DNA from 2 places in the Pseudomonas sp. LBUM1678 genome. Region 1 is predicted to be linked to the other one. Evidence: riboswitches for the same ligand, from Rfam matches in the RefSeq annotation. Region 1 holds a riboswitch; the other holds the start of a gene.
What was found. Region 1 has a riboswitch for cobalamin ahead of cobO (cob(I)yrinic acid a,c-diamide adenosyltransferase). Riboswitches for the same ligand answer to the same signal wherever they lie in the genome.

Region 1 (14,298 bases):
AAGGCGCAGCCACCCTGCGGCTGGAAACCATACAACCCGAGCAAAAGCGCCAGGCGCTCGCTGGCCGCTTCGCTGCGCACGCGCTGCCTTGCGTGGCCTTCGGTGTCCAGCAAACAGGCTTGGCCCAACACGCGTGTCGGCCCACTGACCGCCCAAGGCCCCACCTGCTCGGCGAGCAATTTGAGCAGCTTGCGCTCAGCCAGCACAAAGCCCAGTCGCACTCCGGCCAGGCCAAAAAACTTGCCAAAGGAACGCAGCACGATCAAGCCGACCTGATGGGCAAACGGCGCCACGCTCAAATCCGGCGTGTTGTCCATGAACGCTTCGTCGACCACCAGCCAGCCGCCGCGCGAGGCCAGCCGGGCATGCCAGTCGAGCAGACGGCTCGGGGTCAGGCTCAGGCCCGTCGGGTTGTTCGGGTTGACCACCACCAGCACGTCGAGGCTGTCGATATAGAAGTCGACTTCCTGCTCCAGCACTTCGCGCACGATGTAGCCATTGCGCCGCCAGGCTTGCGCGTGTTCGGCGTAACACGGCGACAGCACGCCGACCTTGCCGGCGCGACGCAAACGCGGCAGCAACTGGATGGCCATTTGCGAACCGGCAACCGGCAGCACCTGAGCGGCACCGTAATAGTCGCAAGCCGCCTGCTCCAGACCGTCATCGGTTTCCGGCAAGCGCGCCCAGGCCCGCAGCGGGATTTCCGGGATCGGGAATGGCCACGGTGCGAGGCCGCTGGACAGGTCCAGCCAATCGGCTTCGGCAATGCCGTATTCGAGCGCCGCCTTGCGCAAGCGGCCACCGTGCTCAAGCATAGAATTCAGCTCCCACGCAGAGAATCAGCAGCCATAACCATACCCCGCGCTGGACCAATTGCCAGCCGCGGTCGATGGAGTCGGCGTCCGCTGGCACGCCTTCGCCCAGTTGCGGGCGCTGATGCAGTTCACCGTGATAAATCGCTGCCCCGCCCAACTCGACGCCGAGTGCACCGGCACCGGCAGCCATCACGGGCCCGGCGTTCGGGCTGTCCCAGGTCGGGCCCTGGGTGCGCCAGCATTTCAACGCCAGTCGGGTCTTGCCCAGCAGCGCGTAGGTCAACGCCACCAGACGCGCAGGAATGTAGTTGAGGACATCGTCGATCTTCGCCGCGGCCCAGCCGAAACGTTCGAAGCGCTCGTTGCGATAACCCCACATGGCATCGAGGGTATTGCTCAAGCGATAGAGCACCACGCCGGGCGCGCCGGCCACGGCAAACCAGAACAGCGCGGCGAACACCGCATCGCTGCCGTTCTCCAGGACTGATTCAGTGGCAGCGCGGGCGACTTCGGTTTTATCCAGTTCGCTGGTCTGACGGCTGACCAGATAGCCGACACGTGTGCGCGCCTCCTCCAGATCATCGCTGCGCAAGGCCCTGGCTACCGGCTCTACGTGTTCACCGAGGCTGCGCATGCCGAGGGCGCAATAAAGCGCGAGAATCTCGACAATCCAGCCGACATAAGGCGCCCAGGAAAACGCCGTGGCCAGCAAGGTCAGCGGCAACACCGCAATCACCCAAGCGGTGACGCCATGGCTGCGCCAGCCACGACCCTCGCCATTGAAACGTTGCTCGATGCGGTCGGCAAAACGGCCGAACGCCACCAGCGGATGCCAGCGTTTGGGTTCACCCAGCAGCGCGTCCAGCGCAACCGCGGCGACACTCAATAACGCCACACTCATTGACTCACTCCCCAATAATTTTCATACAGCAATTCACTGAGCGGACGCGCCTGCGCCCACCCTTCGAGTACCAGCATCGGCGCCGGATAGAATTCCTTGACCGGGCCGAGACAAAGAACCGCCAATGGCTTGGCCCCGGGCGGAAAACCCAGCAGATCCGCCAGCGCTTGCGGCTCGAACAACGACACCCAGCCCATGCCCAGACCTTCGGCGCGAGAGGCCAGCCAGAGGTTCTGGATTGCGCAGGACAACGAGGCCATGTCCATTTCCGGCAAGGTGCGACGGCCGAAGATGTGGCGCTCGCGATCGTCCATCAGCGCGGCGACCAACACCTCGGCGCAATCGTTGATGCCTTCAACCTTGAGCTTCATGAATTCGTCAGTGCGCTCGCCGAGAGCTTCGGCGGTGCGGATGCGTTCTTCTTCCACCAGTTGCTGGATCTTGCCACGCAGTGTGCGGTCGCTGATGCGGATGAAACGCCAGGGCTGCATCAGGCCCACGCTGGGGGCCTGATGGGCGGCTTCGAGCAGGCGCTGCAGCAAGTGGGGCTCGACGGTGCCGCCGCTGAAGTGGCGCATGTCGCGGCGTTCGGCAATGGCTCGGTAGACCGCTTCGCGTTCGGCTTCGGAGAATGCGTTGTCGGTCATGGCCTCTTCGCGAGCAGGCTCGCTCCTACATTTGAAGGTGTGCAGCCTGAAGAAACACGGTCCCCTGTGGGAGCGAGCCTGCTCGCGATGGCGGCCTCCCGGTCAGGCGCAAACAATGCGGCTACAGCAGTGGGATTGGACGGAAAATAAAAATGCACATAAGAGGCCGTCATCCGCCCCTCCCGATAAACTGCCTCCGCCCCACGCCCGCCATTCGGACTGAGCCCACGGGCAATCGGCTCAAGCTCAGTGCTGGTCAGCGAGTGGTGATAGGTGTGCCCGCGCAACGAACCTTCCGGCAACTCCACCGCTTGCAACGCCAGCGCCGCAAGACGCTTCTGCATCACCGCATCACCTTTGAGCAAGCCCACCAGTTCAGCCCGAGTACCTTCGACATCGGTCAACGAATCAAGCAGGTACAGCATCCCGCCACACTCGGCCAACAACGGTTTGCCGGCGGCATGATGGGCGCGGATCGCATTGAGCATCGAGGTGTTCTGTGACAGCGCCACATGGTGCAGTTCCGGATAACCACCCGGTAGATAAAGGCTGTCCGCCTCTGGCAAATCAGCATCGCGGATCGGCGAGAAAAACAGCAGTTCGGCGCCCATGGCCCGCAGCAAATCCAGGCTCGCACCGTAGGTGAAAGCGAACGCCTCATCACGGGCCACTGCGATTCGCACGCCGGCCAGCAAAGGCTCTGCGACGATCATTTCAGGCGCCGCGAATTCCACGGGCGGCGGCAGCGCCACATCGCAACTGCTGGCCAGCGATTCAGCCGCCGCATCGAGGCGCAGGTCGAGATCGTTCAACTCGCTGGCCTGGACCAGACCGAGATGACGACTCGGCAGTTCAATCCCGGTCTCGCGCGACAACGCGCCGTACCAGCGCAAACCTTCAGTCAGGCTGCCTTCGAGCAATTGCGCGTGCCGCAACGTGCCCACACGGTTGGCCAACACACCGGCAAACGGCAAGTCCGGCTGATACTTCGCCAACCCCAACGCCAGCGCACCAAAAGTCTGCGCCATGGCCGTGCCGTCGATCACACCGAGCACTGGCACACCGAAGTGCCGCGCCAGGTCAGCGCTGGACGGCGTGCCGTCGAACAGCCCCATGACGCCTTCGATGAGAATCAGGTCGGCTTCACCGGCGGCTTCCCACAACAGACGACGACTTTCCTGCTCGCCGACCATCCACATGTCAAGTTGATACACCGGCGCACCGCTGGCGCGCTCGAGAATCATCGGGTCGAGAAAGTCCGGGCCGCACTTGAATACGCGAACCTTGCGCCCCTGATTGCGATGCAAACGGGCCAGCGCGGCCGTGACGGTGGTCTTGCCCTGACCGGAGGCCGGCGCGGCGATCAGCACCGCCGGGCAATGACGTGGCTGATTCACAGCTCGACGCCTTTTTGCGCTTTGATCCCGGCCTGGAACGCGTGCTTGATCACGCCCATTTCGGTGACTGTATCGGCCAGCTCGATCATCTCCGGCTTGGCGCCGCGACCGGTGACCACCACGTGTTGCATCGGCGGACGTGCCTGCAAGTCAGTGAGCACTTGATCGAGGTCGAGGTAACCGTGCTTGAGGGCGATGTTCAGTTCATCGAGCACCACCAGGCCGATCGACGGATCGCGCAGCAGTTCGCGGGACACTTCCCAAGCCGCTTCGGCGGCGGCGATGTCACGCTGGCGGTCCTGGGTTTCCCAGGTGAAGCCCTCGCCCATCACATGAAAACGCACCTGCTCCGGGAAGCGCCGGAAGAACAGCTCTTCACCGGTGCTGTTGCGCCCCTTGATGAACTGCACCACGCCGCACTGCATGCCATGGCCCATGGACCGGGCAAGCATGCCGAAAGCCGAGCTGCTTTTGCCTTTGCCGTTGCCGGTCAGCACCAGCAGCAGGCCGCACTCATTGGGCGAGTTGGCGATGCGTTCGTCGATCACGGCTTTTTTGCGCTGCATGCGCGCCAGATGGCGTTCGTCACGATCAGGGGAATCAGTCATGGGGGAGCTCTCCGTTGAGGCTGGATAACGGCGGGCAGGCACAAGAATAGACGGCAAGAAGCCTGGCATCGCCCACCGTGATGCCGTTGGATGAATCAGGCCGGTCTCCGGGCTCATGAGCGGCTTGCGCCGGACTGCGCGCCTTCCCATGTCGACAGTCGACACAGTGGCTCAAGGCACAGTCTTCACTCATTTACCGTTGCGGGGGCAGCGCCGGGATCGTGACGTTTCGTCGCGTGAAGATGGTCACTCACCGGCTTCCCTGTTTCACTCTGTCGACCTTCGCCACAGAGCACCTGAAACAAGCCGCGAAGGTTAGAGGGTTGGGGGTGGAGCGTCAATTGAAGACAAAGCGCGGGCGAGCGATATACTGCCGCCGGTCAATTTACTGACACCCCAACTTGCACCACACTGTCAGCAGTGATATCAAAGCGCCACAACCCAACATCACAATTACAAAGGGTGAGCAACATGCAAGGCATGATCATCAGCAATCCGAAGCTGGAATTCCTGCGACCGGTGCTGGAACGCTGGTTTGACTGTATAGACCGCTACAATGCGGTGCGCGGCGATAACGACACGCCTTACTGGTATGACGAAAAAGCCAACCTTGGCTTGCTCTCCGCCGCGGCCTGGATGGCGGAAATGGTCACGCTGCAACAAACCCCAACGCGCAAGCAGAACGAAGAAGGCGAACGCAACGGCCGTGCCGATCTGTTTATCGCCTCCCCCGAAGAACGCGCCTACCTTCAGGCCACTCAACGTTGGCCGAAGGTCAATAGCCTGAACCTGAGCCAGGCGCTGCAGGACATCACCAGCAACGCCAAACGCATCAGCTACGCCAGCGACCTGAAACTCGGCTGCCTGTTCGTTGCGCCACAAAAGGCCCAGCAGAGCGCGACGCCGGAAGAACTGCAGGACATGGTCGACGACCTGCAAAAGGAACACAGCTGCGCCGTGGCCTGGTATTTCCCGTACGCCTATCGCAAGTTGCGCAACGAAGCCGGCAACTATCACCCCGGCATCGCCGTGCTGTTCAAGGAAGCCCGCGGCTGACCGGTTGAACCATCGCGCTTCAAATCTTCTCTATGATTAGGTCAATGCATTCATAGGGAAGATCCGCATGCGCAAGCCCCAGCTCGTTCTCGTCATCGCGCTCGCCGGAGGGCTCGCCGCTTGTGGTGAAACCTCCAGCTTGCAAGTCTCCGACGGTACCGGCCCGTCACCCAAGCTGCCAGAACCGAACAAGACCCTGATCCCGACGGTGAATATCGCCCCGGCGATCGGCTGGCCGGAGGGCGCGAAACCCACTCCTGCGGCGGGCACTCAAGTGGCGGCATTTGCCGAAGGGCTCGATCACCCGCGTTGGCTCTACGTGCTGCCCAACGGCGACGTGTTGGTGGCCGAAACCAACGCGCCACCGAAACCCGATGACGGCAAAGGCATTCGCGGCTGGGTAATGGGCAAAGTCATGGGCCGTGCCGGTGCCGGCGTCCCCAGCCCGAATCGCATCACGCTGCTGCGGGACAAGGACCACGACGGCATCGCCGAAACCCGCACGGTGTTCCTGGAAAACCTCAACTCGCCCTTCGGCATGACCCTGGTCGGCAACGACCTGTACGTCGCCGACACCGATCGCTTGCTGCGCTTTCACTATGAAAATGGCGACACGGCGATCAAGTCGCAGCCGATCAAGGTGGTCGATCTGCCGGGTGGGACGCTGAATCACCACTGGACCAAAAACGTCATCGCCAGCAAGGACGGGAGCAAGCTGTACGTCACGGTAGGCTCCAACAGCAACGTCGGCGAAAACGGTATGGATCAGGAAGAAGGTCGGGCGGCGATCTGGGAAGTGGATCGCGCCACCGGTAATCACCGGATCTTCGCCTCGGGGATTCGCAATCCAAACGGTCTGGCCTGGGAACCTCAGACCGGTGCCCTGTGGACGGCGGTCAATGAGCGGGACGAAATCGGCAGCGATCTGGTGCCGGACTACATCACTTCGGTGAAGGACGGCGGCTTCTACGGCTGGCCCTTCAGCTATTACGGCCAGCACGTTGATATTCGCGTCGAGCCGCAAAACCCGGATCTGGTGGCCAAGGCCATTGCGCCGGACTACGCGGTTGGCCCGCATACCGCGTCGCTGGGCCTGTCCTTTGCCGAGGGCAACGCACTTCCAGCGCAGTTCAAGGAAGGTGCCTTCATCGGCCAGCACGGCTCGTGGAACCGCAAGCCACACAGTGGTTACAAAGTGATTTTCGTCCCGTTTGCTGGCGGCAAGCCGACCGGGCAACCGGTTGATGTGCTCACAGGCTTCCTCAACGCGGACGAGAAAGCCATGGGCCGGCCTGTGGGCGTAGTGATTGATCAGCAGGGAGATTTGCTGGTGGCCGATGATGTGGGGAACAAGGTGTGGCGGGTGTCAGCCGCGAAGTAACTGCAACACACATCCCCTGTGGGAGCGAGCCTGCTCGCGATGGCGTCAGCATAACCAGCAATGATGTTGCCTGACGCACCGCTATCGCGAGCAGGCTCACTCCCACAGGGCTTCGCGTTTAGCGTTTGCGGCAGAGCGTGAGCCCATCACCTAGAGGCAACAACGACAGATCCACCCGCGAATCATCCTTCAACGCGCGATTGAGCGCCTGGATGGCTCGGGTGTCTACGCTTTCGGGATTCTGCTCAAGCACCCGCCCGCTCCACAGCGTGTTATCGAACACCGCCAGTCCGCCGACGCGCAGCAGACGCAGTGCATGCTCCAGATAGCCCGGGTAGTTGGCTTTATCGGCATCAATGAAGATCAGATCGAACTGCCCAGGCTGATCCAGCATGGCGAGGGTTTCCAGCGCAGGCGCCAGACGCAGATCGATGCGATGGGCGAGGCTCGCCTCCTGCCAGTAACGACGAGCAATAGCGTTGTAGTCACCGGGGATATCACAGCAGATCAGCGAACCGTCCTCCGGCAACGCAGCGGCCATGCACAAAGCGCTATAACCGGTGAACGTACCGACTTCCAGCAATCGTTTTGCGCCGATGAGTTTGACCAATAACGCGAGGAACTGCCCCTGCTCCGGCGCCACCTGCCAGCGGGCCATGGGCAGCGCCTGGGTTTCGTCGCGCAGGCGCTTGAGCAACGGCGTTTCCCTCAGGGAAACGTCGAGCAGGTATTGGTACAGGGAATCATCGAGATTGAGTGTGCGAGCGGTCATGACAACCTCTTCGGACAGGACGCTACGGATTGCGGGCCAAGTGCTCAGGCTGCAGAACGCGCTTGGCACTCAGATAAGCCTTCTGCCAGTAAGCCTTGGACAAGCTGTCCAGCTTCACCGTGCCGCCAGTGGCTGGCGCGTGGACGAAGCGGCCTTCGCCGACGTAGATACCGGCATGGCTGACCTGGGAGCCGCCATTGGTGGCGAAGAAGATCAAGTCACCGGTTTGCAGGCCTTCCTTGCCAACGCTGGCCGCTTGCATGCTGATCATTTCGCGGGTGGTACGCGGCAGGGAAATACCGGTGACATCACGGTAGACGTAACCGATCAGGCCGCTGCAATCAAAGCCCGAATCCGGCGTGTTACCGCCCCAACGATAAGGCGTACCCACCAGGCCGAGCGCGCGGAACAGCACATCTTCTGCCTCGGGGGAAAAGGGTTGCGGGTTACCGAAAACAATGGGGGCGCGAACCACCGGCGCGGGAGGCGGTGTGCGACTGGCGCAGGCGCTTAGCAGCGCTGCGAAGAACATGATTGTGAGGCGGGCCGACATCGTCATAAGCAGAACATCCTGATCTGGCTGCGGCTTTTTCTGCCGGGAAGACAGAAAAGAAAACCGCCTGCGCAGGACGCAGGCGGTTTGCCATCAATAATAGATCTGGATTCTAGCGGCTATGGGCCAAACTTCAAGTAAGACTTTAAGTTCGCCTTACAAACTGTCCGCCTACTTCCTTGCGAAGAGGCTTTTTGTCGCCACTTATGTGGCGACAGGCTGAAGATTTACTTGCGGGCGGTGACCATGGTCGGGGCCATCGCGAGCGCGCGCTTGGCTTCGATGAAGGTCTTGCTCCAGTAGCTGTCGCCCAGGCTATCGACCCGGACACCACCGCTTTTGCGGCTGCTGGAATGGATGAACTGGTTGTCACCCAGGTAGATCCCGGCGTGACTGACACGACCGCGACGACCATTGGTGGCGAAGAACAGCAGGTCACCCGGCTTCAGCGCGCTGCGAGCAACCAGCGGAGCGTCTACGTTGATCATTTCACGGGTGGAGCGCGGCAGGTTCATGCCGGCTTCTTCACGAAACAGATAACCGATGAAACCGCTGCAATCGAAACCCGCCTCGGAGGTGCCGCCGAAACGGTAACGGGTACCGATCAGGGACATGCCACGCTCGAGGATGCTGTCAGCCAGAACCGGAAGCTGGTACGACTTGCCATCGGCGAAGTCTGCCAATTCGTTATCGGTGGCTAGCTCTTCCTGGAAAAGAACGGAAGAAGATTGCGCAGTAACTGAATTCTTGACCTGCTGTTGTTGCTCTTGCTGGGTCACTGGAGAGTGAGCAGCGCAACCGAACAACAGGGTAACGAGTGCGAGAGGCACGAGGGGTGCGAAGCGCTTTAGCATGGGCACGACCGTGGCTGATAGTTGTAAAGAAGGCGAGACTATGCCCGCTATCATCCTCATTTGCAAATTCAATCGAACTTTATGTGACTTCCCGGTTCCGCGTTTACATCTAAGCGCTTAAGCCCGTTCTAAACGCCTGCGCTGCCTGCGACCTGTAGGAAAGCGGATTTTCTGACGCCTGAAATATGCCAAAACCCGAGCCAGGCTTGGGTTTTATGGGACTTTTTTACCAGCCCAGGGTTTCTTTAAGGAAGGGAATCGTCAGCTTGCGCTGAGCTTGAAGGGAGGCCTGATCGAGACGCTCAAGCAGCTCGAAAAGCGCACTCATGCTGCGGGTGCCGCGAGTCAAAATAAAATGCCCGACTTCGTCGGTCAGGTGCAGGCCACGACGGGAAGCACGCAGTTGCAAGGCGCGCAATTTGTCTTCGTCGGAGAGCGGACGCATCTGGAAGATCAGTGCCAGGGTAAGACGAGACTTCAAGTCAGCCAGCTTCACCGGCAATTCGCGCGGCGAGGTCGATGCAGCAATCAGCAGACGCCGACCGCTGTCGCGCAGACGATTGAACAGATGGAACAGCGCCTCTTCCCAATCCGCCCGGCCGGCGACCGCCTGCAAATCATCAAGGCAGACCAGTTCGTATTGTTCGAGGTTGTCGAGAATCGAGATGCCGCGATCCAGCAGCTCGGCCAACGGCAGATACACCGCCGGCTCCCCCAGTTGCTCGAAGCGCAGGCAGGCTGCCTGCAACAAGTGCGTACGCCCTACCCCGTCCTTGCCCCAGAGATAAATCAGGCTTTCGGTCCAGCCGGCGTCGGCTTCGCATAGCCGCTCGACATAGCCGAGTGCTGCGGCATTGGCGCCTGGGTAGTAATTGATAAAGGTAGCGTCATCACGCAGACGCACACCTAGGGGCAGCTGAATCGGTTTCATGCTGACTGAACAGTTCCAAAGGAACCGTTAGTGGCCTCTGTGTAAAGTTTGCGAAGTTTATACCCGTGAGGCGGGTCGCACAATGCGACAGACCACAAGCAAAATCAAAGGTTTGCGTTAACGCCCTGGTTTTATGACAGTTTCTTTGGCGGCGCATGTGACAGCAGCGCGGGGAATACGGGCCAACCTGGCAATTAACCAGGCCGCCCGCCGTGAGACGTCGACGCCCCTTATAGTTCAGGTTCGTCCGTACCGCTGTAGATATCCGAATCTTTATACAAATCATGCACATGGCGCACCAGCACCATGATCACCGCCGCCACCGGCAACGCCAGTAATATGCCGGTAAAGCCGAACAGCTCGCCCCCGGCCAGAATGGCGAAGATCACCGCCACCGGGTGCAGGCCGATACGATCGCCCACCAGCAAGGGCGTCAGCACCATGCCTTCCAGTGCCTGGCCAACCATGAACACCGCGACGATACCGAACATGGGATACAGATCGCCACCAAACTGGAACAGGCCGGCAACCAACGCAGCACCGATCCCGATCACAAAGCCCATGTACGGCACGATCGCCGCCAAACCGGCAATCATGCCGATCAACAACCCTAACTCCAGCCCTATCAACATCAGGCCCGCCGAGTAGATCACCCCCAGCGCCACCATCACCAGCAACTGCCCGCGCACGAATGCACCCAGTACTTCATGGCATTCACCGGCCAGGGTCACGATGCGCTCTTCGTTTTCACGGGGCAGCAGGCTGCGGACCTTGGCCATCATCACGTCCCAGTCCCGCAGCAGGTAAAAACTCACCACCGGGATCAGCACCAGATTCGCCAGCCATCCAATCAACGCCAGCCCGGAAGCCGTCGCCTGGCTCAGCACCACCCCGACAATGTCGGTGGTCTGGCCCATGTGTTCGCTGATCGCGGCCTTGAGCTTGTCGAACTTCCAGAAATTATCCGACAGCCCGAACTTCGATTGCGCCCACGGCAGTGCGGTGTGCTGCAGCCAGTCGAGCATCTGCGGCGCCAGCTCATACAAACGAAACAGCTGCTTGGCGAGCATCGGCACCAACACCAACAGCAATGTCGTGAAGATCAAGGTGAACAACGCGAACACCGCCACCACGCCCCAGGTGCGTGACAGGCCGGCCCTTTCCAGCCGATCCACCAGCGGATCGAACAGATAGGCCAGCAGCAACGCCACCAGAAAGGGCGTCAGGATCGGATGCAACAACCAGACAAACACGCAGAGCAGAATTACCCCACCCAACCAGAACCAACGCCGCGTATCGGCCATGAACCACTCCATATGCATCTATATAAAGAAAGAAAACCTTACCAACGGAATCGCAGCTGCGGCACCCGCGCCGGAATTGGCGCGACCACAGGCGCCGAACCATCAGCCACCGGTTGCACAGGGGCTACCGGAGCTGGCGCCTCACCGGCCGGCACCTCTTGCAACTTCGCCAGGGACAGCTGCGAGCGTAACTGCTCAGGGCTGCCATTGACCCGATAGAGAATGCGCTCGCCGTCGACCGTTTGCAGGCGCGCACCAAAAGGTTCCAGCAAGCGCCCAAGGGCGGCGTAGCGTTCCAGGTTCATGCCCTGCACTTCCAGCAATTGCTCGCCAGAAGCCCCCGGCTTCACGACAAACCGCGGCGCCAGACGCTCACTGACGGCCAGCATCACTGCGTCAGCCACAGCGGTCTGGTCCGCGCCCTGCACGCTGCCCGCCTCCTTCTTGTCGCCCAGCCACAAATTCCACTTGGCCTGCCATTGGCCGCCCTCTTCACGGGCATGTACCGCGAGCAAGCCGTCAGCGTTGTAACGGTCCGATGCACCACGCAGTGGCGCTGCATCCGTCCCTTCAAGATTCGGCGCCGTAGCGACCAGTTGCTCACTCAGGTCGGCCAACGGCAAACGCAACGGCAGACCACGGTGTTGGGCCGCGCGACGCAACGGCGCGGCGCTGGCCTGGCCATCACCCACCAGGCTCGAACCCTCTGCGGAGTCGTTCAACCACCAACTCAGGATCGACGGCCGATTCGCGCCCCACAGAGACAGCCCCGCGCGGCGCAAGGCTTGCTCGGTGGTGGACGGGTCGAAATCGATTTTCAGTACTTCCGGCGGGCCGGCGTCAAAGCCATATTGGCTGATGATCTGTTGCGGATCTTTGCGCAGCGCCGCCAATCCCGGACTTTGCGCAGCCTTGGGATCACCGGTCAGGCGCAGCACCAGCGTATCGAGCGCGCGCTGGGTCGCCTGATCGCGCTCCTCGGCCGACTGACTGCTGACAGGCTCGCGCACTTGATACAGGCCTTTGACGGTTTCGGCCTGACTCGCCAGGCTGACCATGGACAAACAGCCTGCAAACAACAATTTAGAAAAAAAACGCATGGAAGATTCCTGACGACTAGAGCGGCTGGAACAGACCGCATGAAGATGATCGAGCAAGGCTGTGACCACGTCCCTGCGCAAAACATTCACCACGACCTGACTAAGTTTTCGCACTGTCATAACGATAGACGGTTAATCGCGATACCTTATACAGCCATCGGGGACGCGACCAACACGAGCAATAACGGTTTTTTTCGGCCGATATGCCCCTGCCGTCGGCGTGAGGATGGCCGCTGCCCCTCAAGCCTGATAAAATCGCGCGCCTTCGCAGACCGGCAACAGCCGGGCAGTGTCGGAATAGCGCGCAAGGCTCTCGCCTACGCCGTTTCGGCCGCCCCACTGGACTCGGTCGTTACCCCTGAATCCCCCCTAAAGGCCTGGATCATGAGCAAGCAACCCTCCCTGAGCTACAAGGACGCCGGTGTAGACATCGACGCCGGTGAAGCATTGGTCGAACGCATCAAGAGCGTCGCCAAGCGCACTGCGCGCCCGGAAGTCATGGGCGGCCTGGGCGGTTTCGGCGCCCTCTGCGAAATCCCGGCCGGCTACAAGCAGCCCGTACTGGTTTCCGGCACCGACGGCGTGGGCACCAAGCTGCGCCTGGCACTGAACCTGAACAAGCACGACAGCATCGGCATCGACCTTGTGGCCATGTGCGTGAACGACCTGGTGGTCTGCGGCGCCGAGCCGCTGTTCTTCCTCGACTACTACGCCACCGGCAAACTCAACGTTGAAACCGCGACCCAGGTCGTGACCGGCATCGGCGCTGGCTGTGAATTGTCCGGCTGCTCCCTGGTCGGCGGCGAAACCGCTGAAATGCCTGGCATGTACGAAGGCGAAGACTACGACCTGGCCGGCTTCTGCGTCGGCGTCGTGGAAAAATCCGAAATCATCGACGGTTCGAAAGTCGCTGCCGGCGACGCCCTGCTCGCCCTGCCGTCTTCCGGCCCGCACTCCAACGGCTACTCGCTGATCCGCAAGATCATCGAAGTGTCCGGTGCCGACATCGAAAACATCCAGCTCGACGGCAAACCGCTGACCGACCTGCTGATGGCCCCGACCCGCATCTACGTGAAGCCGCTGCTCAAGCTGATCAAAGACACCGGCGCTGTCAAAGCCATGGCCCACATCACCGGTGGCGGCCTGCTGGACAACATCCCGCGCGTTCTGCCAAAAGGCGCACAAGCGGTGGTTGACGTGGCGAGCTGGACCCGTCCTGCCGTGTTCGACTGGCTGCAAGAGAAAGGCAACGTCGACGAAAACGAAATGCACCGCGTGCTGAACTGCGGCGTCGGCATGGTTATCTGCGTTGGCCAGGAGCACGTTGAAACTGCGCTGAACGTCCTGCGTGAAGCCGGCGAGCAGCCTTGGGTCATCGGTCAGATCGCCACCGCTGCCGAAGGCGCGGCTCAGGTAGAACTGAAGAATCTCAAGGCTCATTGATGTCCCAGACCTGTGATGTGGTGGTGCTGTTGTCCGGCACCGGCAGTAACTTGCAGGCCTTGATCGACAGCACGCGGACCGGCGACAGCCCGGTCCGCATCGCCGCGGTGATTTCCAACCGCGCCGATGCTTACGGCCTGCAACGCGCCAGGGACGCGGGTATCGACACCCGCTCCCTGGATCACAAGGCGTTCGAAGGCCGCGAAGCCTTCGATGCCGCGCTGATCGAACTGATCGACGCCTTCAACCCCAAACTCGTGGTACTGGCCGGTTTCATGCGCATTCTCAGCGCTGACTTCGTGCGCCACTACGCGGGTCGCCTGCTTAACATCCATCCCTCGCTGCTGCCCAAATACAAAGGGTTACACACTCATCAGCGCGCGCTGGAGGCCGGCGACACGGAACACGGCTGCTCCGTGCACTTCGTCACCGAGGAACTCGATGGCGGACCGCTGGTCGTACAGGCAGTAATACCGGTAGAGTTGCACGATTCGCCGCAGAGTCTGGCGCAGCGGGTCCACGTTCAGGAACACCTG
Region 2 (14,298 bases), 2.1 Mb from region 1:
GCCACCCGCAACATCGGCGCGAAGCGTTGGACATAAAGCCCGTTTTGCAGGCGCAGGGGGCGGAATTCTTCTTCGCTCAGCTCGCCTGCCAGATAGCGTCGGGTCTGATCACGGAACTGCTTGACGCGGTCCTCGATGATCCGCTGATCGTACTCGTCATATACGTACATATAAGTCCTGTTCTCAGGCTTGGGCCGGTCGGATCCCGTTGCGTTTTTTCGCCTGGAGGTCTCCGATACTGCCTCGGCAATTCTGCGCGCACGGCCGCGCACTCCCTACGGAGCCGGGGCAAGATACCAGTTTGCAGTTATGCGCAAAAGTGATGTTTGAGTATATGCAAAGAACCAAAACGACTAACGAGAACCGTTATTACTAAACCCTTATTTGTCGTGCGGGCAATCGTCGTCTTTACTGTGGTCGAGTCTTTATGCAATCACCGATAAAACCGACAAGAGGCGATGCAATGAGCAACCCTACCAAAGCAACAAAGCCTGATAGCACGGTCGATGCTTGGGCGATTCTGTTTCTGATCATCCTGGTCGTGGGCACTGCAGTATTTTGGGTCAGCCATCAATAACCGACCCCGTCCGGGCCCGGTTCCGACGATTGTCGGACAAAAACCGGAATAAACGCCGTTTGCCGGGACTTCGCTGGCTATAATGCGCGGCGAAATTTCCGGGGGCTCGGACGTTAATGTTGAAGTTTTTCTACACCGTTCTGCTGATGCTCGGCGCGGCTTACGGCCCTGCTGCGCGCGCGGAGTCGGTGTTGTTCCTGAATCCCGGGAAGACGGACGAAGCCTTCTGGCTCAGTTATTCGCAATTCATGCAGGCTGCTGCCACGGACCTGGGCATTGATCTGCAAATCCTCTATTCCCAACGCATGCCTGAGCTCACGCTGGCGCAGGCCCGTATCGCGTTGCAAGGTCCCGATCGTCCGGACTATCTGGTGTTCGTCAACGAACAGTACGTCGCCCCGCAGATTTTGCGTCTGGCCCAAGGCAGCGGGGTCAAGCTGTTTACGGTCAACGCTGCGCTGACGGCCAATCAGCTGAGCCTGCTGGGTGAACGCACTGATCGATTGGGCAGCCTGGTACCGAATGATGAGGAGGGCGGCTACCTGATGCTCAAGGAGCTGATTCGCCAGCATCCACCGGTGGCGCCCGGTCAGGTCATCGAGTTACTGGCGTTTTCCGGCCTGAAAATCACACCGTCGGCGCAACTGCGCGAGCAAGGCATGATGCGCGCCTTGGCCGAACACCCCGAGGTGCGCTTGCGCCAGCTGGTTTACGGCGGCTGGACCCGGGACCGGGCCTATGAACAGGCCAAATTGTTGTTCCGGCGTTACCCGAAGGTTTCGTTGGTGTGGTCTGCCAATGACGAAATGGCGTTTGGCGCCATGCAGGCGTATTCGGAGGCGGGTGGCGTGCCTGGCAAAGATGCGTTGTTCAGCGCGGTGAATGCGTCGCCAGCCTCGTTGCAGGCGCTGGTTGACGGCCGCATGAGCGTGTTGTTGGGCGGGCACTTCACGTTGGGCGGTTGGGCGCTGGTGGAGTTGCATGACCTTGAAATGGGCGTGGACCTGGACCAGTACGGCGGGCGTGATCGGCTGATTCCGTTACTGCAACTGATCGACAAGGCCCAGGCCAAACGATTGCTGGCCTTGGGCGCATCACCGAATTACGGGGTGAACTTCCGTCGCCTGTCGGCCAAGGGCCGGCCGACGTCCTATCGCTATCCGTTCAGCCTTCAAACCCTGATGCGCTAACGTCCCGCCAGATGCACCACCAACTGCACGATGCCGAACAGCATCAATGCAAACACCGCCGTGAACAGAATCCCCAGAATCACGAAATGACTCGGCTTGCCGTGGGTGAAGTCTCGCGCCCGGTTCTTCCCGCTCTGCACCCCGAACGCCGCCGCCATGACGCTGTGCAGCATCTGCCAGAACGTCGGCGGCTTGTTGTCGACTGGATCGTCCATAAATCCCTCGTCACTTATGTGTGAGAGCTAAGCATAGACAATCCACGGCATGCACAAACCAGATGTGGGGGCTAGCCTGCTCGCGATGGGGCCATAACATTCAAAATTGTCGTTGACTGTTACACCGCCATCGCGAGCAGGCTCGCTCCCACACTTGATCGGGTTGAGCCGGATACTTGTGAACGACCCAAAACACCTGTGGGAGCGAGCCTGCTCGCGATGGCGGCCTGACAGTCACATTGATATCGACTGTCATGGCCTCATCGCGAGCAGGCTCGCTCCCACAAGGGGATCTTTGTTGGCCGCAGGTATTACGGCCAGTTGAGGGGTTAGTTGTCGTACCCGAGGTTCGGCGCCAGCCAGCGTTCAGTCACGCTCAATTCCTGCCCCTTACGCGACGTGTAGCTCTGCACCTGGTCCTTGTCGATCTTGCCCACCGCAAAATACTGCGCTTGCGGGTGTGCGAAGTACCAGCCGCTGACCGCTGCCGCGGGGAACATCGCGTAGTGCTCGGTGAGGAACACGCCGCTGCGGCCTGCTTTCATTTCCGCAGCTTCAGGGTCCAGTAACTTGAACAGCGCGGATTTCTCGGTGTGATCCGGGCAGGCCGGGTAGCCGGGAGCAGGGCGGATGCCGGTGTATTGCTCTTTGATCAGCGCCTCGTTGTCGAGCGTCTCGTCCTTGGCATAACCCCAGTAGTCTTTACGCACTTGCTGGTGCAGCCATTCGGCACACGCCTCGGCCAAACGGTCGGCCAAGGCCTTGACCATGATCGAGTTGTAATCATCGCCAGCGTCTTGATAAGCCTTGGCCACTTCCTCGGCGCCGATGCCTGCGGTGGTGATGAAACCACCCACGTAGTCGGTGATTTCGCTGTCCTTCGGTGCAACGAAGTCGGCCAGCGAGAAGTTCGGCTTGCCGTCGGTCTTGATGATCTGCTGGCGCAAGTGATGCAGTTTGGCAATCGGCTTGCCGTCATCGCCGTAGACTTCGATGTCATCCTCACGCACCTGGTTGGCGGGCCAGAAGCCGAACACCGCACGGGCGCTGATGAGTTTTTCGTCGATCAGTTTGGCGAGCATTTCCTGGGCGTCGGCGTACAGCGAGGTGGCAGCTTCACCGACCACTTCATCCGTGAGGATGCGCGGGAACTTGCCGGCCAGGTCCCAGGAGATAAAGAACGGCGTCCAGTCGATGTATTCGGCCAGGACTTTCAGGTCGATGTTGTCCAGCACTTTGGAACCGGTGAAGGTCGGTTTCACCGGCTCATAAGCGCTCCAGTCGAACTGCGGCTTCTTCGCGATAGCGGCCGGGTAGCTCAGGCGTTCGGTGCGGGCGCTGCGGTTGGCGGTGCGCTCGCGAACATCGATGTATTCCAGGCGGGTCTTCTCGACGAACGCCGGTTTCAGTTCCTTGGACAGCAACTGCGTCGCCACGCCCACGGCGCGGGAGGCGTCCGTGACGTAGATCACCGCATCGTTGCTGTACTTCGGCTCGATCTTCACCGCGGTGTGCGCCTTGGAGGTGGTCGCGCCACCGATCATTAGCGGTAGGTAAAAGTCCTGACGCTGCATCTCGCGGGCCACGTGGACCATTTCATCCAGCGAAGGCGTGATCAGACCGGACAGGCCAATGATGTCGCACTTCTGCTCCTTGGCCACTTGCAGGATCTTCTCTGCCGGGACCATCACGCCGAGGTCGACGATGTCGTAGCCATTACATCCGAGCACCACGCCAACAATGTTTTTGCCGATGTCGTGCACGTCGCCTTTCACCGTGGCCATCAGGATCTTGCCCTTGGCTTCCGGCTTGTCGCCTTTTTCCAGTTCGATGAACGGAATCAAGTGGGCCACGGCCTGTTTCATCACACGGGCGGATTTCACCACCTGCGGCAGGAACATTTTGCCGGCACCGAACAGGTCGCCGACGATGTTCATGCCTGACATCAGCGGGCCTTCAATCACTTCAATCGGACGCGTGAACGACTGCCGCGATTCTTCGGTGTCTTCCACGATGTGCGTGGTGATGCCCTTGACCAGCGCATGCTCCAGACGCTTGTTGACGGGCCAGCCGCGCCACTCTTCGGTCTCGGCTTCCTTGACGCTGCCATCACCCTTGTACTTATCGGCGATGGCGAGCAGGGCGTCGGTGCCTTCCTGCGTGCGGTTGAGCACCACGTCTTCTACCGCGTCACGCAGTTCGGCCGGGATCTGGTCGTAGATCTCCAGCTGGCCGGCGTTGACGATACCCATGGTCAGGCCGTTGCGGATCGCATACAGCAGGAACACCGAGTGAATCGCCTCACGCACCGGGTTGTTGCCACGGAACGAGAACGACACGTTGGACACGCCGCCCGAGGTCAACGCATACGGCAGCTCGTCACGGATGTAGGCGCAGGCATTGATGAAGTCCACCGCGTAGTTGTTGTGTTCTTCAATACCGGTGGCCACGGCAAAGATGTTCGGGTCGAAGATGATGTCTTCCGGCGGGAAGCCGACTTCGTTGACCAGAATGTCGTAGGAACGTTTGCAGATTTCCTTCTTGCGCGCTTCGGTGTCGGCCTGGCCGGCTTCGTCGAAGGCCATCACCACCACGGCGGCGCCGTAGCGCTTGCACAGTTTGGCGTGATGAATGAACTGCTCGACGCCTTCTTTCATGCTGATCGAGTTGACGATGCCCTTGCCCTGGATGCACTTGAGGCCGGCTTCGATCACTTCCCACTTGGAGGAGTCGATCATGATCGGCACGCGGGAGATGTCCGGTTCACCGGCAATCAGATTGAGGAAGGTCACCATGGCCTTCTTCGAATCGAGCATCCCTTCGTCCATGTTGATGTCGATCACCTGGGCGCCGGCTTCGACCTGTTGCAGGGCGACTTCCAGGGCTTCGGTGTAATTGTCTTCACGGATCAGGCGGGCGAATTTGGCGGAGCCGGTGATGTTGGTGCGCTCGCCGACGTTGACGAACAACGAACTGCGATCGATGGTGAACGGTTCCAGACCCGAGAGGCGGCAGGCCTTGGGGATTTCCGGGATTTCCCGCGGCGCATAACCGGCAACGGCTTTGGCGATGGCTTCGATGTGGCCCGGCGTGGTGCCGCAGCAGCCGCCGACGATGTTGAGGAAGCCGCTCTGGGCGAATTCTTCGATGACCTTGGCGGTTTCCGACGGCAGCTCGTCGTACTCGCCGAATTCGTTCGGCAGGCCGGCGTTCGGGTGGGCGGAAACGTGGGTGCCGGCCTTGTTCGACAGTTCTTCGAGGTATGGACGCAATTCGCTGGCGCCGAGGGCGCAGTTCAGGCCGACGGAAATCGGCTTGGCGTGGGCCACCGAGTTCCAGAACGCTTCGGTGGTCTGGCCTGACAAAGTACGGCCGGAGGCGTCGGTGATGGTGCCGGAAATCATGATCGGCAATTCGACGCCCAGTTCTTCGTAAACCCCTTGCACGGCGAAGATCGCGGCTTTGGCGTTCAAGGTGTCGAATATGGTTTCAATCAGAATCAGGTCGGCGCCGCCTTCAATCAGGCCTTTGGTGGCCTCGGTGTAGTTTTCCACCAATTGATCGAAGGTCACGTTGCGGTAGCCGGGGTTGTTCACGTCCGGCGACAGCGAGCAGGTGCGACTGGTAGGGCCGAGCACGCCGGCGACGAAGCGTGGCTTGTCCGGGTTCTCGAGGGTTTTCGCATCGGCGACCTTGCGCGCCAGGCGGGCACCTTCTACGTTCAGTTCGTAGGCCAGTTCTTCCATGCCGTAATCGGCCATGGAAATCCGGGTGGCGTTGAAGGTGTTGGTTTCCAGAATGTCGGCGCCGGCATCCAGGTAGGCTTTCTCGATGCCGCCAATCACGTCCGGACGGGTCAGCACCAACAGGTCGTTGTTGCCTTTGACATCACTCGGCCAGTCAGCGAAGCGTTTGCCGCGATAATCCTGCTCCTCGAGCTTGTAGCTCTGGATCATCGTGCCCATGCCGCCATCGAGAATCAGAATGCGCTCTTTGAGGGCGTGTTTGAGAGCTTGAAGGCGGACGCTGCGATCGGACATTGGGACTACTCGGAAAGACCATGACGAAGGGGCGGGATCATAGCAAACCTGTGCGGTTTTAGAGCATGTCCCGGTTTTGCATGAATATCGCTCATGTTGGTGTGGGGGCTTCACCGGTAGAATCGCGGCGCTTTTTCATGATCGGGACCAGGGACATGTCGTATCGCGTCATCACCAGCATTTTCATGCTGCTTTTAAACTGGGATGCCGTTGCGCAGGATCCCGCGATTTCCCCGGCCATTTCCTACAGCCGGGACATCCAGCCGATCTTCACCGAAAAGTGCGTGGCCTGCCATGCCTGCTACGACTCTGCCTGTCAGCTCAATCTGGGCAGCGGCGAAGGGGTGGCGCGTGGTGCGACCAAAACCCCGGTCTACGACGGCGAACGCAGCCAGGCCGCCGCGCCGACCCGGCTGTTTTATGACGCCTTCGGCAAACGCGCCTGGCAGCAGAAGGGCTTCTATTCGGTCCTCGACGCCCAAGGTAGCCAGGCTGCGTTGATGGCGCGAATGCTGGAGCTGGGCCACACAACCCCGCTGCAACCCAACGCCAAGTTGCCGGAAGACATCGTCCTGGGCCTGAACCGGGGCAACATGTGCGCCATGCCGGCGGAGTTCGACGGCTACGCCGGTACCCACCCGAAAGAAGGCATGCCGCTGGCGGTCACCGGCCTGACCGACCAGCAATACCAGACGCTGCAACGCTGGCTGGCCTCGGGTGCGCCCATCGATGAGCAAGGCCTGGTGCCGAGCGCGAAAGAAGCCTTGCAGGTGGTGCAGTGGGAAAATCTGCTCAACGCCCCGGGCGCGCGGCAAAGTCTGGTAGGCCGCTGGTTGTTTGAGCATTGGTTCCTTGCCCACCTCTACTTCAAGGATGGCGAACCGGGGCATTTCTTCCAGTGGGTGCGCTCGCGAACCCCGACCGGGCAGCCGATTGACCTGATCAATACCCGACGTCCGAACGACGATCCAGGCACTCAGGTGTATTACCGCTTGTGGCCGGTTCGGGGCGTGATCGTGCACAAGACCCACATCACGTATCCGCTGAGCGCGGCGAAAATGGCGCGGATCAAAAGCCTGTTTTACAACGGCGATTGGCAGGTCAACGCCTTGCCGGGATACGGGCCGGAGCGTCGGGCCAATCCGTTCACTACATTCGAAGCGATCCCGGCGCAGGCGCGTTATCAGTTCATGCTCGATAACGCCGAGTACTTCGTGCGCACCTTCATTCGCGGCCCGGTCTGCCGCGGCCAGATCGCCACCGATGTGATCCGCGATAATTTCTGGGCGCTGTTCCAGGCACCGGAGCACGACCTCTACATCACCGACCCGAACTATCGCGGCCAGGCCACGCCGTTGCTGGCCATGCCGGGGCAAAACGATGACGTCGGCAGCGTCCTGAGCCTGTGGCATGACTACCGCAACAAACGCAACGAGTACGAAGCGCTGCGTCGGGACAATTACGCGGAGCTGCCGGCGCCGAGCTGGTCGACCCTGTGGGCCGGCAATGACAACGCACTGCTGAGCATCTTTCGGCATTTCGACAGCGCTTCGGTGAACAAGGGCCTGATCGGCGACGTGCCGCAAACCCTCTGGCTGTTCGACTTTCCGCTGCTGGAACGCACGTATTACCAGTTGGCGGTCAACTTCGATGTGTTCGGCAATGTGTCCCATCAAGCCCAGACGCGCCTGTATTTCGATCTGATCCGCAACGGCGCCGAGCAGAATTTCCTGCGCCTGATGCCGGCCGATTCGCGGGACGATTACCTCAATGATTGGTACCAGGCCGGCGGCCAATTCAAGATGTGGCTGGATTACGAAGCTATCGATAACGACACGCCGACGGCGCTGAAACTGGATGAGAAGGACCCCAAACGCGACTTTGCGATGCAACTGCTGTCCCGTTACGGCGAGCTCAATGCCAGGCCCGATCCGATCAATCGCTGCGACGGCGCTTACTGCTCGCGCCCGAACATCGACCCGGCCTTGCAGAATGCCGAGCAAGCCTTGAGTCGCCTGACTTCACGCCCGGCGGCCGGTTTGCGAGTCATCGATCAGTTGCCGGAAGCGACCATGCTGCGGGTTGAAACGGCAAGTGGTAAACGCGAGGTCTACAGCCTGTTGCGCAACCGGGCCCACAGCAACGTGGCGTTCCTGCTGGGCGAGTCTCTGCGTTATCAACCGGGGCTCGATACGTTGACCATTTTCCCGGGTGTGCTCAGCAGCTACCCGAACTTCATGTTTAATATTCCCGCCGACCAGGTGCCGGCGTTTGTCGATGCGATGGAAAACGCCAAGGACGCCCACCGCTTCGAGAAAATCGTCGAGCGCTGGGGCATTCGCCGCAGCCATCCGCAGTTCTGGTTTTACTTCCATGACCTGAGTCGCTACCTCCACGAAACCGAGCCGGTGGAAGAGGGCGTGCTGGACATGAACCGGTACGAGAATCTTTGATCGACTTTTGAACGCTGCCCGGTGTCCCAATCTGGACATGCCACCGATCCAATGTGGGAGTGAGCCTGCTCGCGATGACGATTTAACATTCAGCTGTTGTATTGGCTGACAGTCCGCTATCGCGAGCAGGCTCGCTCCCACAGGGGATGTGTGGTGGTTTGCGGATTGGGAACGGGAGGGGCGCCGATGTTGATTTCGATACAGGCATTGCGCGCCATCGCAGCCTGGGCGGTGGTCTGCCACCATTTCATGCAGATTTTCTTCGACTTCCAGGCCCGTGGGCCGGTGGGGCAGGCGTTTATCGACAAGGGCGCGGTGGGCGTCGACATCTTCTTCGTCATCAGCGGCCTGGTGATCTTCCTGTCCACCGAGGGCAAAGCGCTGCCGCCGGTGCGGTTTCTGTTGTACCGACTGTTTCGGATCGTCCCGGCGTACTGGCTGTACACGGTGCTGATGGCGCTGGTCGTGGTATTCGCCCGGCCGGTATTGCCAGATCAGACGGTCGACTGGTCGCATTTCCTCCTGTCGTTGTTATTCATTCCTACGGAAAACCCCGGCGGCTACGGGATGTATCCGACCCTCAATGTTGGCTGGACCCTCAACTACGAAATGCTGTTCTACCTGCTGTTCGGCTGGGCACTGCTGTTCCGCTTGCACTTCAGGTTATTGATCGTCGCGGCGTTGCTGTTCGCGGTGTGCCAGGCCTGGACCGGTTATGGCTGGGTCAGCGAGTTCTACCGTTCGGACATCGTTTATGAGTTTTTGCTGGGGATCGCCATTGGCATGCTTTACCGCCGAGGCTGGATCAAGCCCGGGTTGTGGCTGCCGTTGCTGGGGATAGGCGGCGCGTTGCTGGCCATTTATCACTGGCCGCCGGCGCCACGCTTTCTGACCTGGGGCTTGCCGAGCGCGGTGTTGGTGATGGCGTGCATTTCGCTGGAGCGCTATGTCGAGAACAATCGGCTGTTCGAACTGCTCGGCAATTGTTCCTACTCGGTGTACCTGATGCACGTGCTGGTGCTGTCTGCCGGTGGATTTGTCGCACAGCGTTATGGCGTGAATCCCTACCTTATGTTCGCCGTTTGCGCGGCGACTATTGGTCTGGCGTCCTGGGCAAGTTACGAATGGGTAGAAAAACGCAGCTATCAGTGGCTTAAAGCCCGGATTGACGGTGAAACCGCGGCTTAGCCGGCGACGGCTCTTTCCCGACAAAAATACTAGGACTTTGTACGGCGCGATGATTGGCGTAAACTGCGCCCAAGCCTGCGAGGAGTTTCCATGACCGCTATTACCATCACCGACGCCGCCCACGATTATCTGGCTGATCTGCTCTCCAAGCAGAACACCCCGGGTATCGGCATCCGCGTCTTTATCACCCAGCCTGGCACCCAGTACGCCGAGACCTGCATTGCTTACTGCAAGCCGGGCGAAGAGAAACCTGAAGACACCGCGCTGGGGCTCAAAAGCTTCACCGCTTACATCGATTCGTTCAGCGAAGCCTTCCTGGACGATGCGGTAGTCGACTACGCCACCGACCGCATGGGCGGCCAGCTGACCATCAAGGCGCCAAACGCCAAAGTCCCGATGGTCAACGCCGACAGCCCGGTCAACGAGCGCATCAACTACTACCTGCAAACCGAAATCAACCCGGGGCTGGCCAGCCACGGCGGTCAGGTCAGCCTGATCGATGTGGTCGAGGACGGCATCGCCGTACTGAAGTTCGGCGGCGGTTGCCAAGGCTGCGGCCAGGCAGACGTCACCCTGCGCGAAGGCATCGAGCGCACCTTGCTCGAGCGCATTCCCGAGCTCAAGGGTGTTCGCGATGTGACTGACCACACGCAGAAAGAAAATGCCTACTACTGAGTAAGGTGTTCGCTGCGAAATGAAAAAACGGCACTGTGGCGAGGGAGCTTGCTCCCGCTCGATTGCGAAGCAATCGCTAAACAGCTGATGCATTTTCCCGTGATGAATGCGTTGGCTGTTATTGGGACCGCTCCGCGGTCCAGCGGGAGCAAGCTCCCTCGCCACAAGTGCTTTAGGGCCTGTAGAGATGCGCATGCCCCGCGCGATACAGCGATGACTCGCTGAACTGATCACTCCCCAACACCCGACCCACCAGAATCAACGCCGTGCGCCGAAACCCCTTGACCGCAACCTTTTCGGCAATATCCGCAATCGTCCCCACCACCCAATCCTGATCCGGCCAGGTCGCCCGGTGAATCACCGCGATCGGGCAGTCCGCGCCGTAATGTGGCAGCAATTCGGCAAGGATTTTCTCCAGATGATTGACCCCCAAATGAATCGCCATGGTCGCCCCATGCTGCGCCAGGCTCCCGAGCTCTTCACCGGGCGGCATCACGGTTTTGTCGGCATAGCGGGTCAGAATCACGCTCTGGGAAATGTCGGGCAACGTCAGCTCCGCTCTCAACAGCGCCGCACACGCGGCAGTGGCCGTGACCCCGGGAATGATTTCAAACGCAATCCCGAGTTCTCGCAGATAACGAATCTGCTCACCAATCGCCCCGTACAAACTCGGATCACCGGAATGCACCCGCGCCACATCCTGGCCGTTGGCATGGGCGGTTTTGAACAGTTCGATGATCTGCTCCAGGTGCAATTCCGCGCTGTTGACCACCTGTTCGGCGCAATGGCCTTCCAGCACGGCGGCGGGCACCAAAGAGCCGGCGTAGATGATCACCGGGCAACTGCGAATCAGCCGTTGGCCCTTGACGGTGATCAGTTCCGGGTCGCCGGGACCTGCGCCAATGAAGTAGACGGTCATCGTCCGTTCCTTTGAAAAAAGAGTCTGTCAGAAAAATGGCGTGGGCAAGGCTTCAGATGAAGATTGCTCATGATCGAAGGCGGGGATTATCGGGGATCTTACGCAACGCAGGCCAATGCCAGGGTGGCCTGGGCGTATTTTTGTCGCGAAATCAGCAGTTTCGCCGGTGCCTGGGCCAGTTGTTCGGCCAACGCCAGGGCGGCACTTTCCGCCACGCCGTAGCAGCCGGTGCGTTCGAACGCGATGTCCGAATGATGGCTGAGTTGCGGTTTGTAACCTTGCAGTTGCTCGCTGCTGAAATACATCAGCGGCAATGCGAGTTGCGCGGCCAACTCGATCAGGCCAGGTTCATCACGTTTCAGGTCGATGCTGGCCAGGGCCTTGATCTGGTGAAGTCCGATTTTATGCGCCTGTAATGCCTGATCGAGCAGCGCCCGCAGTGTGCTGGCAGGGCAGCCGCGCTGGCAGCCCAGGCCGACGACTAAAGTCGGCGCTGTGCGGGTATCGGTCATGCGTGGTATTGGCCATCGCTTTTGCGGCGGAACAACCAGGCGCTGATCAGGCCCAGGGCCAGCCAGAACGCGACGTTGGTCAGCTGCGAAGCGATTTTGAACTGCGTTTCCAGGGCTTCAGGAGCGAGCATAGAGTGCACTTCCGGTTGCGGCGCGCCGATCACGTGAGGTACAGCGAGAATCGCCACGCCGAGGATCTTCATCAGCCAGTGACGGCTAAACACAATCAACGCAATGCCGACAGCCGTGGAGGCGGCCGTGCCGACCCACCAGAGTTGCCGTTGCGCCAGATCTGCCGCCGCAGTGCCTGGCAGTTCAGGCGGCAAGCCGAGGGTTGGCGCCAACACGAAAGTCGCGTAACCGGCCAGGCCCCAAAGCAAGCCCTGGGAGGTTTTGGTCGGTGCACGCAAGGTGTAGAGACCGGCGAGCATCAGGGCGAAACCGACGGCAACGACCAGATTGCCGCCCGTGGTCGACAACACGCGCTGCCAGCCGTCTTCCGGTTCCCAGGCTTCGGCATCATGAGTGTGAGCGGCGACACCGGCGGCGTGTTCGTGAACTTCAACCGCGGCCGGCTCGGATTTTTCGTAGGTTTCGGCCTGCAAAATCAGCGGAGACACCCAGAAACTTTGCAGCAGGGTCAGCAACAGGGCGGCCAGCAGCCCGGTGAAACCTGCGGTTTGCGCAATACGCTTGATCATGTCAGCAGGTCTCAATGGCACGGGAAGGCGGAGCTGTGACGGGTATCGTGCGCGGCATTGTGGACCGCTTCGATGTGCGAGAAACCGGCGAAATACACAAGGCACGCGCCAAGGATCGATGCGCAAACGGCAGCGCTCAGGCGTTGAGTCAGGGTCGTGGTGGTGCTGGCCGTTGTGTGGCGAGTGCTGCTGATGATCGACATGGCGCTTCCCTCTGGTCTGTCAGCGGGTGAATAGAGCGCATGGAAGACCCCTGCGAGTCGGGCACGCAAAGGTTCAAACAGCGCCCGCCCACCGCGGGTTTGTCATTCAGTGATCGTAATGGTCACTTTGTGTTGCGGGCCGGTCTCCGGGCTCACGAGGGGTGTTGGCTTTCGCCGGAACCTGCAAGCATCACCTTCCCATGCCGAACTGCTGGCACAGTGGATCTGACGCTTCGCTCGCTTACCGTTGCGGGGGCAGCACCGGACTGACATGGCTTTGAGTAAAGCACATGATTCACCGGTTTCCCGTTTCACCCTGTGAAGGGCACCCGTAACAAGGCGTGTAGGAGAGCATGGGCGGGGGTTTGGCGTCAATTGGCATGGGTTCTCATCTCGAGACCGAGGTGAATTCTTCGCGGGCAAGCCTCGCTCCTACAAAAGCACCGCCGTCCTGTAGGAGCGAGGCTTGCCCGCGAAGGGGCCGGTGCGGCGGACACAAGACATTGACCCGCCCCAAGACGATGCGTAGCCTTGCGCTTTCGAGGTTCTTCGGCATTTGCCGAAGCTAAGAAGGGAACGCGGTCGATGCCGCGGCTGCCCCCGCAACTGTGAACGGTGATGTTCGCTGCCACGCCACTGCAAGCCCTGTCCAACGGGTTCGCGGGAAGGCGCAGCGAATGCCAGGCCAAGCGCCCGGCACACCGTCAGCCAGGAGACCTGCCTCGACACAGATTCTCACTACAACCGGGCGGGGTGATCCGGTGGCGAACTCTTCCGCGCGCGCCCGTCGCTGCGATTGTCGTCCCGTATGCCCGCCACCTTGCCAAAGGGCATCCGATGAAAACACTGGCCAAACTCCCCGTCACCATCGTTACCGGCTTTCTCGGCTCGGGCAAAACCACCCTGCTGCGGCACATGCTCGACAACGCTCAGGGCCGCCGCATCGCGGTGATCGTCAACGAGTTTGGCGAGCTGGGCATCGACGGCGAGATCCTCAAGCAGTGCTCCATCGGTTGCACTGAAGAAGAAGCCAACGGTCGTGTCTACGAATTGGCCAACGGCTGCCTGTGCTGCACCGTCCAGGAAGAATTCTTCCCGGTGATGCGCGAACTCGTCGCCCGTCGCGGTGACCTCGACCACATCCTCATCGAAACCTCGGGCCTGGCCCTGCCAAAGCCGCTGGTACAAGCCTTCCAGTGGCCGGAAATCCGCAGCGCCTGCACCGTTGACGCGGTCATCACCGTGGTCGACAGCCCGGCCGTCGCCGCTGGCACCTTCGCTGCGTTCCCGGATCAAGTTGATGCCCAGCGCAAACTCGACCCGAACCTGGACCACGAATCGCCGCTGCACGAACTGTTCGCCGACCAACTGGCCAGCGCCGACCTGGTGATTCTCAACAAGGCCGACCTGATCAGCCCTGAAGACCTGGCCCGCGTGCGCCTGGAAGTCGCCGAAGAGCTGCCGCCCGCCGTCAAAGTCATCGAAGCCAGCAGCGGCCGCGTGCCACTGGACGTGCTGATCGGCCTCGGTGCCGGTTCCGAAGAACACATCGACAGCCGCCACAGCCATCACGATCACCACCACGAAGGTGAAGATGATCACGATCACGACGCCTTCGATTCGAT

Region 2: another riboswitch for cobalamin. It lies ahead of ACA070_RS17920 (CbtB domain-containing protein); the one in region 1 lies ahead of cobO (cob(I)yrinic acid a,c-diamide adenosyltransferase).

The regions. Positions count from the first base shown of each region.
Region 1 is NZ_CP166775.1:1,861,453-1,875,750, reverse strand. It holds gene cobD (threonine-phosphate decarboxylase CobD) at 1-815, opposite strand, end outside; gene cbiB (adenosylcobinamide-phosphate synthase CbiB) at 808-1,716, opposite strand; gene bluB (5,6-dimethylbenzimidazole synthase) at 1,713-2,363, opposite strand; gene ACA070_RS08480 (cobyrinic acid a,c-diamide synthase CobB) at 2,360-3,760, opposite strand; gene cobO (cob(I)yrinic acid a,c-diamide adenosyltransferase) at 3,757-4,368, opposite strand; cobalamin riboswitch at 4,450-4,683, opposite strand; gene ACA070_RS08470 (hypothetical protein) at 4,840-5,424, shown strand; gene ACA070_RS08465 (PQQ-dependent sugar dehydrogenase) at 5,492-6,805, shown strand; gene ACA070_RS08460 (O-methyltransferase) at 6,924-7,577, opposite strand; gene ACA070_RS08455 (C40 family peptidase) at 7,600-8,136, opposite strand; gene ACA070_RS08450 (C40 family peptidase) at 8,358-8,984, opposite strand; gene hda (DnaA regulatory inactivator Hda) at 9,211-9,915, opposite strand; gene ACA070_RS08440 (AI-2E family transporter) at 10,146-11,219, opposite strand; gene ACA070_RS08435 (DUF8605 domain-containing protein) at 11,258-12,319, opposite strand; gene purM (phosphoribosylformylglycinamidine cyclo-ligase) at 12,704-13,762, shown strand; gene purN (phosphoribosylglycinamide formyltransferase) at 13,762-14,298, shown strand, end outside.
Region 2 is NZ_CP166775.1:3,944,246-3,958,543, reverse strand. It holds gene ACA070_RS17970 (nitrite/sulfite reductase) at 1-170, opposite strand, end outside; gene ACA070_RS17965 (ABC transporter substrate-binding protein) at 694-1,767, shown strand; gene ACA070_RS17960 (DUF2970 domain-containing protein) at 1,764-1,982, opposite strand; gene metH (methionine synthase) at 2,312-6,022, opposite strand; gene ACA070_RS17950 (fatty acid cis/trans isomerase) at 6,178-8,475, shown strand; gene ACA070_RS17945 (acyltransferase family protein) at 8,662-9,663, shown strand; gene nfuA (Fe-S biogenesis protein NfuA) at 9,754-10,338, shown strand; gene cobM (precorrin-4 C(11)-methyltransferase) at 10,511-11,257, opposite strand; gene ACA070_RS17930 (cobalamin biosynthesis protein) at 11,356-11,769, opposite strand; gene ACA070_RS17925 (CbtA family protein) at 11,766-12,470, opposite strand; gene ACA070_RS17920 (CbtB domain-containing protein) at 12,482-12,673, opposite strand; cobalamin riboswitch at 12,794-13,021, opposite strand; cobalamin riboswitch at 13,199-13,412, shown strand; gene cobW (cobalamin biosynthesis protein CobW) at 13,511-14,298, shown strand, end outside.